Regions from separate parts of the Leuconostoc sp. XM4 genome, predicted to be linked through region 1. Evidence: predicted binding sites of a transcription regulator. Region 1 holds the regulator's gene; the other holds the start of a gene.
What was found. The regulator Rex, encoded in region 1, represses fermentation and respiration genes when NADH is low (regulators of the CRP and FNR family bind a similar motif). The targets are predictions, from matches to a motif close to TTGTGAANTANTTCACAA.
Positions count from the first base shown of each region.

Region 2: adhE (bifunctional acetaldehyde-CoA/alcohol dehydrogenase) is a predicted target of Rex. The motif match lies at 4,458-4,475, and genes of this name have one in related genera.

Region 1 covers NZ_CP134507.1:1,738,616-1,745,448, reverse strand. The annotation lists gene RHP64_RS08845 (carboxypeptidase M32) at 1-183, shown strand, start outside; gene RHP64_RS08840 (phosphocarrier protein HPr) at 443-712, shown strand; gene ptsP (phosphoenolpyruvate--protein phosphotransferase) at 714-2,429, shown strand; gene tsaB (tRNA (adenosine(37)-N6)-threonylcarbamoyltransferase complex dimerization subunit type 1 TsaB) at 2,545-3,255, shown strand; gene rimI (ribosomal protein S18-alanine N-acetyltransferase) at 3,239-3,796, shown strand; gene rimI (ribosomal protein S18-alanine N-acetyltransferase) at 3,774-4,184, shown strand; gene tsaD (tRNA (adenosine(37)-N6)-threonylcarbamoyltransferase complex transferase subunit TsaD) at 4,177-5,193, shown strand; gene RHP64_RS08810 (redox-sensing transcriptional repressor Rex) at 5,292-5,942, shown strand; gene RHP64_RS08805 (lipid II:glycine glycyltransferase FemX) at 5,949-6,833, shown strand, end outside.
Region 2 covers NZ_CP134507.1:121,695-128,527, reverse strand. The annotation lists gene RHP64_RS00705 (AbrB/MazE/SpoVT family DNA-binding domain-containing protein) at 1-22, shown strand, start outside; gene rlmD (23S rRNA (uracil(1939)-C(5))-methyltransferase RlmD) at 94-1,584, shown strand; gene adhE (bifunctional acetaldehyde-CoA/alcohol dehydrogenase) at 1,617-4,319, opposite strand; gene RHP64_RS00690 ((S)-acetoin forming diacetyl reductase) at 4,546-5,322, opposite strand; gene RHP64_RS00685 (DUF6198 family protein) at 5,449-6,132, shown strand; gene thiD (bifunctional hydroxymethylpyrimidine kinase/phosphomethylpyrimidine kinase) at 6,149-6,833, opposite strand, start outside.

The sequences.
Region 1 (6,833 bases):
GATTTTAAAGCTATCTTTGAATCGGGAGATTATTCACCAATTTTTGAATGGCGTAAGGAGAATGTTTGGCAATATGGTGGAGCTGTAGACCCTAATAAAGTATTGGAAGATGCTACGGGAGAACCTCTAAATCCACAGTACTGGCTAGACTTTGTTAATGGCCTGTATGAAAATTTTAAGTGAGAAAAAAGCGTTGAACTGATGATGTTTAACGCTTTTTTATTGTGGATATAAGTTGTTTCAAGTATGAACAATCTATTTTTCAGAAAAGAGGACGCAAAATCAATGTAAACGTTTTCATTGAAAAAGCCGGTAAATAGGCATTTCTAGCTTTAGTGCTTGATATAACAATGATTTGTGCAATATTCTACTTGATATTTTGTAAGCGCTTTGATAAACTATATTCAGAAGCTGATTAACAGCACAAAGGAGAATTTTAAACATGGCACAATCAAAAGACTTTCATATCATCGCAGAAACAGGTATTCACGCACGTCCAGCAACTTTGTTAGTACAAGCAGCTTCAAAGTTTGCTTCAGATGTTACTTTGTCATATCAAGGTAAGGATGTTAACTTGAAGTCAATCATGGGTGTAATGTCATTGGGTGTTGGTCAAGGAGCCGATGTTACTATTAAGACTGAGGGTGCTGATGAAGAAGCAGCAATGACAACAATTGCTGAAGCAATGGCTACAGAAGGACTAGCAGAATAAAATGACGAAAAACTTCAAAGGAATCGCGGCAAGTAACGGCGTAGCAATTGCTAAAGCCTACTTGTTAGTTGATCCAGATTTGTCTTTTGAGAAGACAACAGTAACAAATGTGGCGGCTGAACAAGCACGTGTCGACGATGCTTTGAAGGCTTCTAGTGATGATGTTAAATTGATAAAGGCAAAGGCAACCGAAAGTTTAGGTGCTGCAGAGGCTGAAGTATTCGAAGCACACCTAATGGTTTTGGCTGATCCAGAAATGTCTGGTGCAATTAAACAAAAAATAGAAGATGACAAAGTTAACGCTGAACAAGCTGTCAAAGAAGTCACAGATATGTACATCAGTATGTTTGATGCGATGACGGATAATGAATATATGCAAGAACGTGCAGCAGATATTCGCGACGTAACGAAGCGCATTTTGTCACATTTATTGAACATTTCTTTGCCTAATCCAGCACTAATTGATGAAGAAGTAGTTCTTGTATCAAAGGATTTAACTCCTTCTGATACAGCGCAACTAGATCGTCAGTTCGTAAAAGGTATTCTAACTGACCTTGGTGGTCGAACAGCTCATGCATCAATTATGGCACGTACGTTGGAAATTCCAGCGGTGGTTGGTTCTGAAAAAGCAACAGTTGAAGTTTCTAGTGGTGATTTGGTCATTGTTGATGGCTTGACAGGTGATGTAATTGTTAATCCTGATGCCGATACACTTGCTACTTATCAAAAAAAGGCAGCCGATTATTTCGCACAACGTGCGGAATGGGCTAAGTTAAAAGATGAGAAATCAGTGTCTGCTGATGGTAAAGAATTTATCGTTGGTGCTAACATTGGCGCACCAAAAGATATGCAAGCTGTTTTAGACAATGGTTCTGAAGGCGTTGGTTTGTATCGAACAGAATTCTTGTATATGGAATCTGATCATTTACCAACCGAAGATGAACAGTTTGAGGCTTACAAATCTGTTGTCGAACAAATGGGTGACAAGCCCGTTACAGTTCGTACGATGGACATTGGTGGCGATAAGCATCTTGATTATTGGAAATTACCTGAAGAAGAGAATCCGTTCTTAGGTTATCGTGCCATTCGTATTTCATTGGATCAGACTGATATTTTTCGCACGCAATTACGTGCATTGATACGGGCATCTGCGTTTGGCAACTTATGGATTATGTTCCCAATGATTGCAACATTAAGCGAATTCCGTGCTGCTAAAAAAATTTACCTTGAAGAACGTGAAAAGCTTGAAAAAGCGGGTGTGGCTACGGGTGAAGTTAAGTTGGGCATTATGATAGAAATTCCAGCTGCAGCAATTTTAGCCGATAAATTTGCCAAAGAAGTTGATTTCTTCTCCATTGGTACGAATGATTTGATTGCCTATACAATGGCTGCGGATCGTGGAAATGATCGTGTGGCGTATTTGTATCAACCATATAATCCGTCTATCTTACGATTAATTAATACTGTGATTTCAGCTGCACACAAAGAGGGCAAGTTTGTCGCAATGTGTGGTGAGATGGCTGGTGATCCTGTGGCAGTACCACTATTAGTGGGTATGGGATTAGATGAGTTTTCAATGAGTGCACCATCTGTTTTGCAAACTCGTTCCTTGATGAAAAAGCTCAATACAGCTGACATGAAAGTGTTGGCTGAAAAAGCATTGGACGTTGAAACGAATGACGAAGTGATTGAGTTAGTTAAGGAAGCAACAAAGTAATATTTAGAAAAAGCGCCATTGGCGTTTTTTTTTGTGCTCTATAACGGTTTTTATGATTACGAATAAATATAACAATTCTCATTCAAGTTTTATTATTTGTGATAAAATTAAACTTATGAAGATTTTAGCATTTGATACAAGTAACCAACCACTAACAGTGAGTTTGGCAGAACATAATAGCGTAAAAAACGTTTTCACTACCAATGTAGCACGTAACCATTCCATTCAGTTGCTACCAGCCATTCGAGATATTGTGGCTGCTGAAAATTGGACACTACAAGATATTGATCGTGTTGTTGTGGCTCAAGGGCCAGGATCGTTTACGGGATTAAGAATTGGTGTCACAGTGGCAAAAGTTTTAGCCGATACCTTGGGTGCTGAATTATGTGGTGTATCTAGCTTAGCAATTTTAGCGGAACAAGTTAAAGCTGACGGGCTAGTGGTACCATTATTTAACGCCCGCAATAGAAACGTTTTTGCTGGTGTATATCAAAATGGTGTGAGTATATTTACTGAATCTCATCAGCCAATTACAAATTTATTTGCTTTTTTGGAAGCAAAGGACGAACCAATTACTTTTCTGGGTGACACCTCAGAATTTAGCGATGAAATGCAAACGCTTTTTGGTGAGCGCGCAAAAATTTTGTCACCAGAAGAGAGTTTACCGGATGGGGTGGGTCTTGTAACACTTGGATTGCAAGAAACACCTACAGAGAATATTCAGGATTTTAATCCAAATTATCTACGCAAAACGCAAGCAGAGCTGAACTGGATTGCTGCTCATCCTGGTGAGGATAAACCAGAAAACTATGTTTTTGAAATTTAGAAAATCAAAGCATTTATTAAATAGTTTGCCAAAATATACCGAAAAAGTCGTTGATGTCCAAGGGACAACATTTTTATTAAGGCGAGCTACGATGTCAGACATCGATATGCTAATAAAAATTGAAGAAGCAGTTTATAATGGTTCAGCACCATGGCTTTTACGTGATTTTGTGAGTGAACTGTCACGTCCGCATGTCCGACTGTATTTAGTCATTGAACGGCGTGGTCAAATTGTTGGTTTTGCTGGTGCTGCTTTGCGCACTGACATTCATGACATGCACATTACTAATATAGCTGTCCTACCGGTATGGCAAAATAGCGGCTTAGGCACGATACTCATGCAAGAGTTAAAATTGTTTACTAAAAAAACAGGTGTGTCATCAATGACTCTGGAGGCCAGAGTGTCCAACCTGGGCGCACTGGCATTGTATGAACGACTGGGCTATAAGCAAACAGGTATTAAGAAAGGATATTACCTCGATAATCGCGAAGATGCGGTATCAATGGCATTACACTTTGATGATTCGACGAGCAACAACTGAAGATATTGACTTGATATGGCATATAGCCGATGCTGCTTTTGGATCATCCCCTTGGCCCAAAAGCGTTTTTGAACATGATTTAGCTAGTCCCAGGACAGCTTATTTTATCGGGGATGGTGGCTTTGTTGGTGTCACAACAATACTTGATGAAGCTGAAATTGTTAGTGTTGCAGTACATCCTGATTATCAAAAACAAGGTGTGGCACAGAACATTTTTAAACATATTTTTAATATGAAGCAAGTTACTCGATTTTTGCTTGAAGTATCTGCACAAAATGGTGGCGCCCAAGCATTATATAGAAAGCTGGGATTTACAGAGTATTATCGTCGTGAAAAATATTATAGAAATGGTGATGATGCAATTATGATGGAGAAAAAAATTGACTAAAATAATTTCCTTTGAATCAAGTGCGGATGAAACAAGTGTCGCCATTGTTGAAGACGGTCACATTGTGCTAAGCAACAGTGTGGCTACCCAAATTAATTCACATCAACGCTTTGGTGGTATTGTTCCTGAAGTGGCCAGTAGACATCATATTGAATGGATTACTCGGGTACTAAATGATGCTTTAAACACGGCTCATGTAGAACCCAAAGCGCTTGATGCGGTTGCTGTGACATATGGGCCGGGACTAGTCGGCTCTTTATTAGTTGGTTTAATGGGGGCGAAAACATTTGCTCTGGCGCATGGTTTGCCAGTTATTCCAGTTAATCACTTAGCAGGTCATATTGCGGCGGCAAATTTTAACAAGCCAATTAAATATCCAGCGATGGCATTAATGGTTTCTGGTGGACATACTGAACTTGTATTGATGCGTGAAGAAAACCAATTTGAAGTCATTGGCGAAACACGTGATGATGCAGCTGGGGAAAGCTTTGATAAAGTTGGGCGGCTATTAAATTTGCCGTATCCTGCTGGGAAGACAATTGATGAGATGGCTCATAGAGGCCAACCAACCATTAAATTTCCAACTGCCATGGCACATGAAGATAACTATGATTTTAGTTTTTCTGGTTTGAAGAGTGCGGTAATTAATTATGTACATCACGCCAATCAAAAAGAGGAAACAATCAATCAGAATGATTTGGCGACTAGCTTTCAAAATGCTGTTGTTGATGCATTAATTGGTCGGACAAAACGAGCATTAGAAAATTTTCCTGTTAAAAGTTTTGTATTAGCTGGTGGTGTCGCCGCAAATTCTCAATTACGTGAAGAATTGACTATGCTATTAAACGATTTTCCAAAGACAGAATTTATCCCTGTTCCGATGCAGTATACAGGGGATAATGCAGCAATGATTGGTGCTGCGGGTTATTGGAATTACAAGAAAAATATTTTTGCTGATTTAGATTTAAACACGGATCCGGGATTGGATTTTGAATTGTTACAATCCTGACATCATTGTGAAAACATCACTATCTTTTGGTAAAACCTTTTTTATATATGGTATACTAGTTATGCAAAAGTTCACAAGTTTAATTAATGGAGATAATTATGACTCAACAACCTAAAATACCGCGTGCAACTGCTAAGCGGCTACCTATATATTTTCGTTATCTAACATTTTTACATGATGCTGGCAAGGAACGAATTTCTTCCTCAGAGTTGAGTGAAGCTATTAAGTTCGATGCGGCAACAATTCGTCGAGATTTTTCATATTTTGGTGCGCTAGGTAAGCGTGGCTACGGTTATGATGTCAAAGCGCTTTTAGATTTTTTCGCCAATGTATTGGACCAAGACAGCTTAATTAATGTGGCTTTAATCGGTGCTGGTAATCTTGGACAAGCTTTATTAAACTTTAATTTCCATCAATCATCAAATATGCGTATTGCAGCAGCATTTGATGCAGACGAAAAGCGTACAGGCACAATTTTGTCAGGTGTACCAATTTATTCAATGGAAGAGTTACAAGAGCAAATAACAGCACAACGTATCAATATTGCCATTCTAACGGTTCCACAAGGTGTTGCACAAGAAATTACCAACCAGTTAGTCGAAACGGGTGTCAAAGGTATTTTGAACTTTACACCAGTACGTGTGACTGTTCCAACTGGTGTTCGTGTGCAAAACGTTGACTTAACAAATGAATTACAGACGTTAGTTTATTTCATCGAAAACTACGGCTCAATTACGACAGGACTATAATTTCACATGACTATTTTAAATTTAGATGATTCCAAAAAAGTAACTGATTATCAGCAATTCGTTCGTGAAAATCCCCGTGGACAAGTAACACAAGATCCATTGTGGGGAGAGTTGAAATCTAACTGGGGACACATTTATGTTTACCACGAAACTGACGGAAAAATTGATGCCGCTATGTCTATTTTAACCGTCGAAGCAGTACCAGGAAAACTATTAGCTTATGTTGGCCGAGGGCCAGTAGCTGATGTTGAGGACATTGACTTGATTAAGTCAATGATTAATGAAGCATTGACGGCTTTGCCAGATAATGTATTTTTGGTACGTATGGATCCTGAGGTGTCATATTCTGATGCATTAAATCAAAAGTATCTTGATGCTGGATTTAAAACAAGAAATAAACAAGTTAAGCATATGCATGGGAACATTCAACCACGTAAGAATGTTGTTTTGTACTATGATGGTCGCGGTGAAGGGGCTAAGCCCATTACAAATGAAGATGAGTTAATGCTTCATTTTAAGCCGAAAGTCAGAAATGATATTCGTCGTGCTTTTCGTGACGGGGTTACTGTTACAAGTGGTGATAGTGAAGAAGACATTCGCGCATTGTTTGATACATATGTGTCGATGGCGAAGAGCCATGGCATTACCCATCGACCAATTGACTATTTCTTACGAATGCAAAAATTATGGGCTGGTACGGGATTATTCCGTGTTTATCTAGCGCATTATGAAGATCAAGTTATTGCCAGTGGCCTTGGATTCTCTTATGGCGATGAGATTTGGTACATGTACGCTGGTTCATATCGTGAATTTGGAAAGCATAATGCGCCTGCTGCTATCCAATACGAAATGCTCAAATGGGGACTTGAATTAGGCAAAGTTGAGTACGAT
Region 2 (6,833 bases), 420 kb from region 1:
ATTCGTAGTCCCCATCTCCTGACTTTTCATGCTATCATGTTATGATGGTTACATAATAATGAACCTTGGGCATTGCAATGCAGAAAGATGAATATGACAGAACAAAACAAGCGGCCTTATCAAAAAAGTCGCAACAATAACGGTAAAAAACCATATTATGGTAAAAACTTTGACCCCCGTAAGTCTGGCGCACCAAGAGGCAACACGAGTGAAGGTGTCAACGTACGTGTTGGCCAAAACTTCCCGTTAACAATCAAGCGCCTCGGTATTAACGGTGAAGGAATTGGCTACTTTAAACGTAAGATTGTATTTGTACCTGGCGCTTTACCTGATGAAGTGGCTGTTGTAAAGGTTACTGAAGTAGAACCAAAATATATCGCCGCTAAAGTCTTGAAAATACGTGAGAAATCTCCGGATAGAGTGAAACCGCTTGATGAATTCGCAGATAGTGTTGGTGGATTTGAATTGGAGCATATGAATTATCCAGCACAATTACGCTTCAAAAAAGATGTACTCGTTCAATCGCTTGAAAAATTCCAACCGAAGGGCTGGTCTAATTATGACATACGTGACACAATCGGCATGGATCATCCGTATGAATACCGTAACAAAGCCCAATTCCCTGTTCGAAAAATTGGCGATAAACTGAGTGTCGGTATGTATAAACGTGGTAGCCATGATTTGGTTGATTTACCGGTTGTACATACACAAACCCCAGCCACGATGAAAGTCATGCGTACCGTTCGTGAGTTACTCGATAAATTATCTGTCTCAATCTACAATGAAGATAAAAATCGAGGTACGGTAAAAACTATTGTTGCTCGTGTATCTCAGACAACCAGCGAAGTTCAACTAACATTTATCACAAACACAGATGGATTCCCAGGAGATACCGCACTGATTGAAGCAATCAATCAGGCCCTACCAGAAGTTACTGGTATTTTTCAAAATTATAATCCTGGTCGTACTAGCCTCGTTTGGGGCGAAGAGACACTTAAGCTTTGGGGTAAGGACTACATCGAAGAAAAGGTTCTCGGGAAAACATTCCAATTATCACCACGTGCTTTCATGCAGTTAAATCATACGCAAATGTCCGTAGTTTATAACCAAGCCTTGGCAGCACTTGATTTGACGCACGCTGATAAACTAGTCGATGCATATGCTGGTGTAGGTACAATTGGTCTGTCCTTAGCTGACAAGGCTGGCGAAGTTCGTGGTATGGAAATTATCCCCGAAGCAGTTGATGATGCTAATCAAAATGCTACTTTAAATCATATTAATAATGCTCACTATGAAGTGGGTACGGCTGAAAAACTGTTTCCTAAATGGCAATCAGAAGGATGGATAGCTGATGCATTAGTTGTTGATCCACCACGCACAGGTTTAGACACTGCACTGCGTCGAGAAATTTTGCGCACACAACCTGAAAAGTTTGTGTACATTTCATGTAACGCCTCAACTTTGGCTCGTGATTTGGTTGATTTATCAAAAGCCTACCAAGTTGATTACATTCAAAGTATTGACATGTTCCCTCAAACTGCCCGTTGGGAGGGCGTTGTTAAATTAACAAAACGTCAAAAATAAAAAGACCTTACTTAATTGTAAGGTCTCTTTTTTTAAAACTGATCTTTCAACAATTGACGAATTTCTGCCAAGCTTGGTTGGCGAGGGTTTCCCGGCGTGCATTGGTCATTGTAAACTAAGTCAATCATCTTTTCTAACTTTGTATCAAAGTCATGCTTTGAAACACCGTTGCCAGATAGTGTTTGATTGACACCCACTGATGCAGCCAACTTCTTGATTTCTGCAATCAATACATCGACCAATTCAGCATCTGTTTCACCTTTCAAACCTAAGTAACGTGCAATATCAGCATAATCTTTTTGTGCTGTATAGGTTTCGTATCGTGGGTATGGTGTGCGCTTTACATTTCCTGTTACCGCATTAAACTTAATCACATGTGGCATTGCAATAGCGATTGCCATACCGTGAGGTAGTCCGAATTCTCCACCAGTTTTGTGTGCTAGTGAGTGGTTAAGTCCCAAGAAGGCATTCGCAAATGACATACCAGCCAATGTTGACGCATAGTGCATCTTTGTGCGTGCATTCTGACCTTCCTTAGTTGGGTGTTTAGGATCATAATTGTATGAATTTGTTAAGTTATCAAAAATCAACTTAATAGCTTGTAATGCCCAAGGACGTGTGAATTCAGAAGCCATCACTGAGACATACGATTCCAAAGCATGTGACAAAGCATCTAATCCTGACCAAGATACCGTGTGTTGTGGTACGGTCATAACAAATTCTGGATCAACAATAGCAACTTCCGGTGTCAATTCATAATCGGCTAGTGGATACTTTACATGTGTTTCATCATCTGTAATAACGGCAAATGGTGTGACTTCTGATCCAGTACCTGAAGTTGTTGGAATCGCAACCATTTGTGTCAAACGTGCGTGGTAAAACTTAACGATTCGCTTACGAATATCCATAAACTTTTGTTGTAGTTCTAAGAATAGATCTTTAATCGCCTCGTCATCTTCTAAAATTCCTTCATGGCGTGTCGAGTATTCGTACAAGAACCGACCAATTTTACCAGCGTCAAGTGCCGAACCACCGCCAAGTAAAATAACTGTATCTGGTTTGAAGTCTGCCATTTGGCGAGCAATTTCAACAGCTTGTGACAAAGTTGGGTCAGGCTTAACTGAACCATAGATATTTGTTTCAACCTGTTCTTGACGTAACTCAAGTTGACCTAGTACTCTGCCAACAAATCCGAACTGAACCATACCAGGATCAGCGACAATAAATGCACGGTTTATAGTAGGCAAGTCTTGTAAGTAAGTAATGGCATTGGCTTCGTAGTAAACTTCCTTAGGTAAACGAACCCATTGAGGACGATTACGGCGGCGAGCCACGGTCTTAATATTAAGTAAGTCGTATGTTGATAAGTTATGAGACAATGAATTCTTCCCCCATGATCCGGTACCAAGTGTCAACGATGGACGCATAGCATCTGTATAAATATCCCCAACGCCACCGATTGAGTCAGGTTGGTTAACCAAAATACGTGATGCACCAATAGCGTCAGCATACTCTTTAATGAATGGATCATCTTGTGAACCAATTTGAATTGCTGCGTTGTGCCCTGCGCCTTGATAGTTTAACAAGGATTGAACAGTCTCAATAGCTTCTTCACGCTTCTCAACTTTATAAATTGAAAGTAATGGCGATAACTTTTCAGAAGATAACGCTTCACCTATGTTCTTCTGATCTAATTCGAACAAAAGTACATCTTTACCATCAGGAATCTTTACGCCTGCTTGCTCAGCAATCCAACGTCCTGACATACCAGCAACAGGACCAGCAATACCAAATCCCTCTGCATTAGGCTTAAAGACATAATCAGCAATTTTCTTGTAGTCTTTCTTAGGAACAAGGTATGCACCTTGTTCTTGTAACTTAGTTAAAATTTCGTCATAGATTGGTGCTTGAATAACGGCTGAGTTTTCTGTGGCACAAATCATGCCATTATCGAAACGCTTTGATAACAACAAATCGGACACGGCACGATCTGTGTCAACAGTTGCATCAATATAAACTGCACCGTTTCCAGCACCGACACCCATGGATGGATTTCCTGACTTCAAAGCTGCATTAACCATTGATGGCCCACCAGTAGCTAGAATTGAAGCAATGTGAGGATTTTGTATCAGCGCACTTGTTGCATAAAGTGAAGGCTTTTCAATCCATTGGATAAAGTTTTCCGGTGCGCCTGCTTTAACAGCAGCATCATAAACAATTTTTGCAGCAAGAACCGATGCTTTTTGAGCCTGGGGATGGAAAGCAAAGATAATTGTGTTACGTGTCTTTGCTGTCAACATTGATTTGAAAATAGTTGTCGACGTTGGATTTGTCGTTGGGACGATTCCAGCCAAAATACCAAGTGGGGCTGCTAATTCTACCTTACCTTGAATCTTGTCTTCACTAATAACACCCACAGTCTTATCAAACTTAATAGCGTTATAAACTGATTCTGAGGCGAAACGATTTTTCGTATCCTTATCTTCCACAACCCCACGTCCAGTCTCGTCGTGAGCAGCATGGGCTAACAGAAGTGAATTCTCAGAACCTGCCAAGGCCATAGCTGCAACAATTTTATCAACTTGTTCTTGCGAAAATGTTGAAAATTCAGACAATGCCTTTTGTGATTTTTCAATCAATACCTCAGTCATCTTCTCAGCTTGTGTTTGTAATTCCGCTTTTTCTTCAGGGGTCAAAACCTTTTTTGCGGGTTTCTTTGCAATTGCTTCTGCCATAATCTTTGCTCCTTTACTTGCTCATTTATTAACAATATAAGTATATATCATTCTTTTTTAAAAAGCAACCTTTTTTGAATATGTTTCTTAAACCCTTATTTAAAAGCTTTTGTTAGCGCTAACATAATAATATATATATTGTACAATAAATCACATATTTAGATTAGTGCACAAAAAAACACCTCAATTAAAGAAATTGAGATGCCTTTAAAGTTATATATTGAATTTAACTAAATACCATACCCCCATCAACAATTAATGTTTGGCCTGTCACATAGTTTGAATCTGAGCTAGACAAGAAGGAAACCACATTTGCTATATCTTCCGGTTCACTTAGTCGTCCTAAGGTAATTCCTTCTGAAAATTGTGCCATTCCCCATTCGTCGTCTTTACCAGCGTTCACGCTTACTTCATGAGCAATATCTTCCATCATCGGTGTTTTCACAATTCCAGGCGCAAATGCATTTACTGTAATACCAAATTCTGCTAACTCTTTAGCTGTTGTTTGTGTAATACCGCGAATGGCAAATTTTGTTGATCCATAGGCAGTCAAATTAGCATTTCCTTGCACACCAGCTTGCGATGTTGCATTAATGATTTTGCCACCATGACCAAATTCCTTGAAGGCTTCTGTCGCAGCTTGTGTTCCCCAGACAATACCATTAACATTAATGCCCCATGTCCAGTTCATATCATCTTCCGTTACTGACATGATTGGTGTCGTAGGCGCAACACCCGCATTGTTAACAATCACATCAAAACCATTGAACTTTTCTTTCGTTTCTTTGACGGCTGCAAAAACTTCATCACGTTTAGCCACATCAGCCTTAATAGCAATGGCTTCACCACCATTTTCATTAATTTCATCAGCTACTTTTTGTACTTTTTCAATATGACGTCCAACTAAGGCAACCTTAAACCCATCTTTTGACAATCGTTCTGCGATTGCCTGTCCAATTCCTTGACCAGCTCCAGTTACCAAAGCGACTTTATTTTCTGACATTGTTTTTTTCCTCACAATTTTCTAATGCATATATTCTATACCTTAATTGTGATTTTGTAAACTATCTTTAAGCACCTTTCTTAATGCTATAATAAGAAGATAATCAACTAAGGAAAAAATTACACAATGTACTATATAGATGGTCAATTTTATCAACTGGGATATAAACAAAAAATTAGTTTCTTTTTTATCTCTTTAATCATTAACTCATTTGGTAATGGATTAAGTGTGGCTAGCGCCATGGGTTCGGCCCCATGGACTGCAAGCGCCGCTAACTTATCTAACACCACTGGCTGGCAAATTAGTATCTTTTTAGCTATTACAGCTGTTTCTGTGGCATTCTTAAATATGTGGTTAGCCATGCGTATCAATTGGTTACGATTACTCGGCAATATTTTCTTCGGTATGGCGTTTAGTATTTTAGTTGGCGTATTCGCCAATTACTTTGTCTCGCTGGGCATTCGTCAACTTAGTTGGTGGTGGCGTATTCCTCTTGACTTGTTTGGTATTTGGACAATTGGCGTGGCTATTTCCATATACCAGCGTGTTAATTGGATTCTTCACCCCTTAGATGACCTGACGAATATCTTACGCTTTGATTATTTCCGTGGCAATGCTAGTAAAGCTCAAATGAGTAATTTCGCTGTTGCAATTGGTATTTCGATTATTTGTCTCATCATTAGCCATCAAATCGTGGCGCTCGGTATTGGCACTGTCATGTCCTTCCTTTTACAGGGACGTAATATCGCTTGGGCGGATCGTCATATTTTCAAACGACTTGTTCATGGTGATATCACCGGTGCATCATAATAAAAAAGAAGACAAACTATTTGTCTTCTTTTTTATTATAGTCTTGAGCTGCCCAGTGATTAATTGGTCCAAACTTATGTCCAACAGCAATTTCATGTTCAATCGCTGTTGCCGTCACATCGTGGGCAATGCGAATAGCTGTTGCAACGTCTTTCCCCTTAGCAATTTCAGCAGCAATAGCAGCGCTTAAAGTGTCCCCAGTACCATTGATGTGTGTAGTATCAAAATACGGGTGCCTTAACCAAAAATCAGAGCCATCCGCGAGAAGAACATAGTCAGCAACCTCATTTTGTTTATCTTGATTATGCCATCCTTTGACAATAACATTTTGAACGCCCAGAGATTGAATATCTTTTGCAGCAGCTGTCTGTTGCTGTTCATTATCAATAGTACGTCCAGTTAGCAATTGTGCCTCAAAAAAGTTCGGTGTTGCAACTGTTGCCAGTGGTAGAAGTTTTTCTTTTAGTGCCTCAAAGGCCGCTGCCTCTAACAATTGAGCACCATGTTTTGTTGTTATTACCGGATCAACTACTAAAGGACCAAAGTCAAACTGTTTATAAGCTTTTACCACTGCTTCAATTAAGCTAGCATCTGATAACATGCCTGTCTTACTAGCGCGAACTTTAAAATCGTCAGCAAGAACCTCAAACTGTTTGTCAACAAAGTGTAGCGGTAATGTTTCCGCAGCATGAATACCGTAT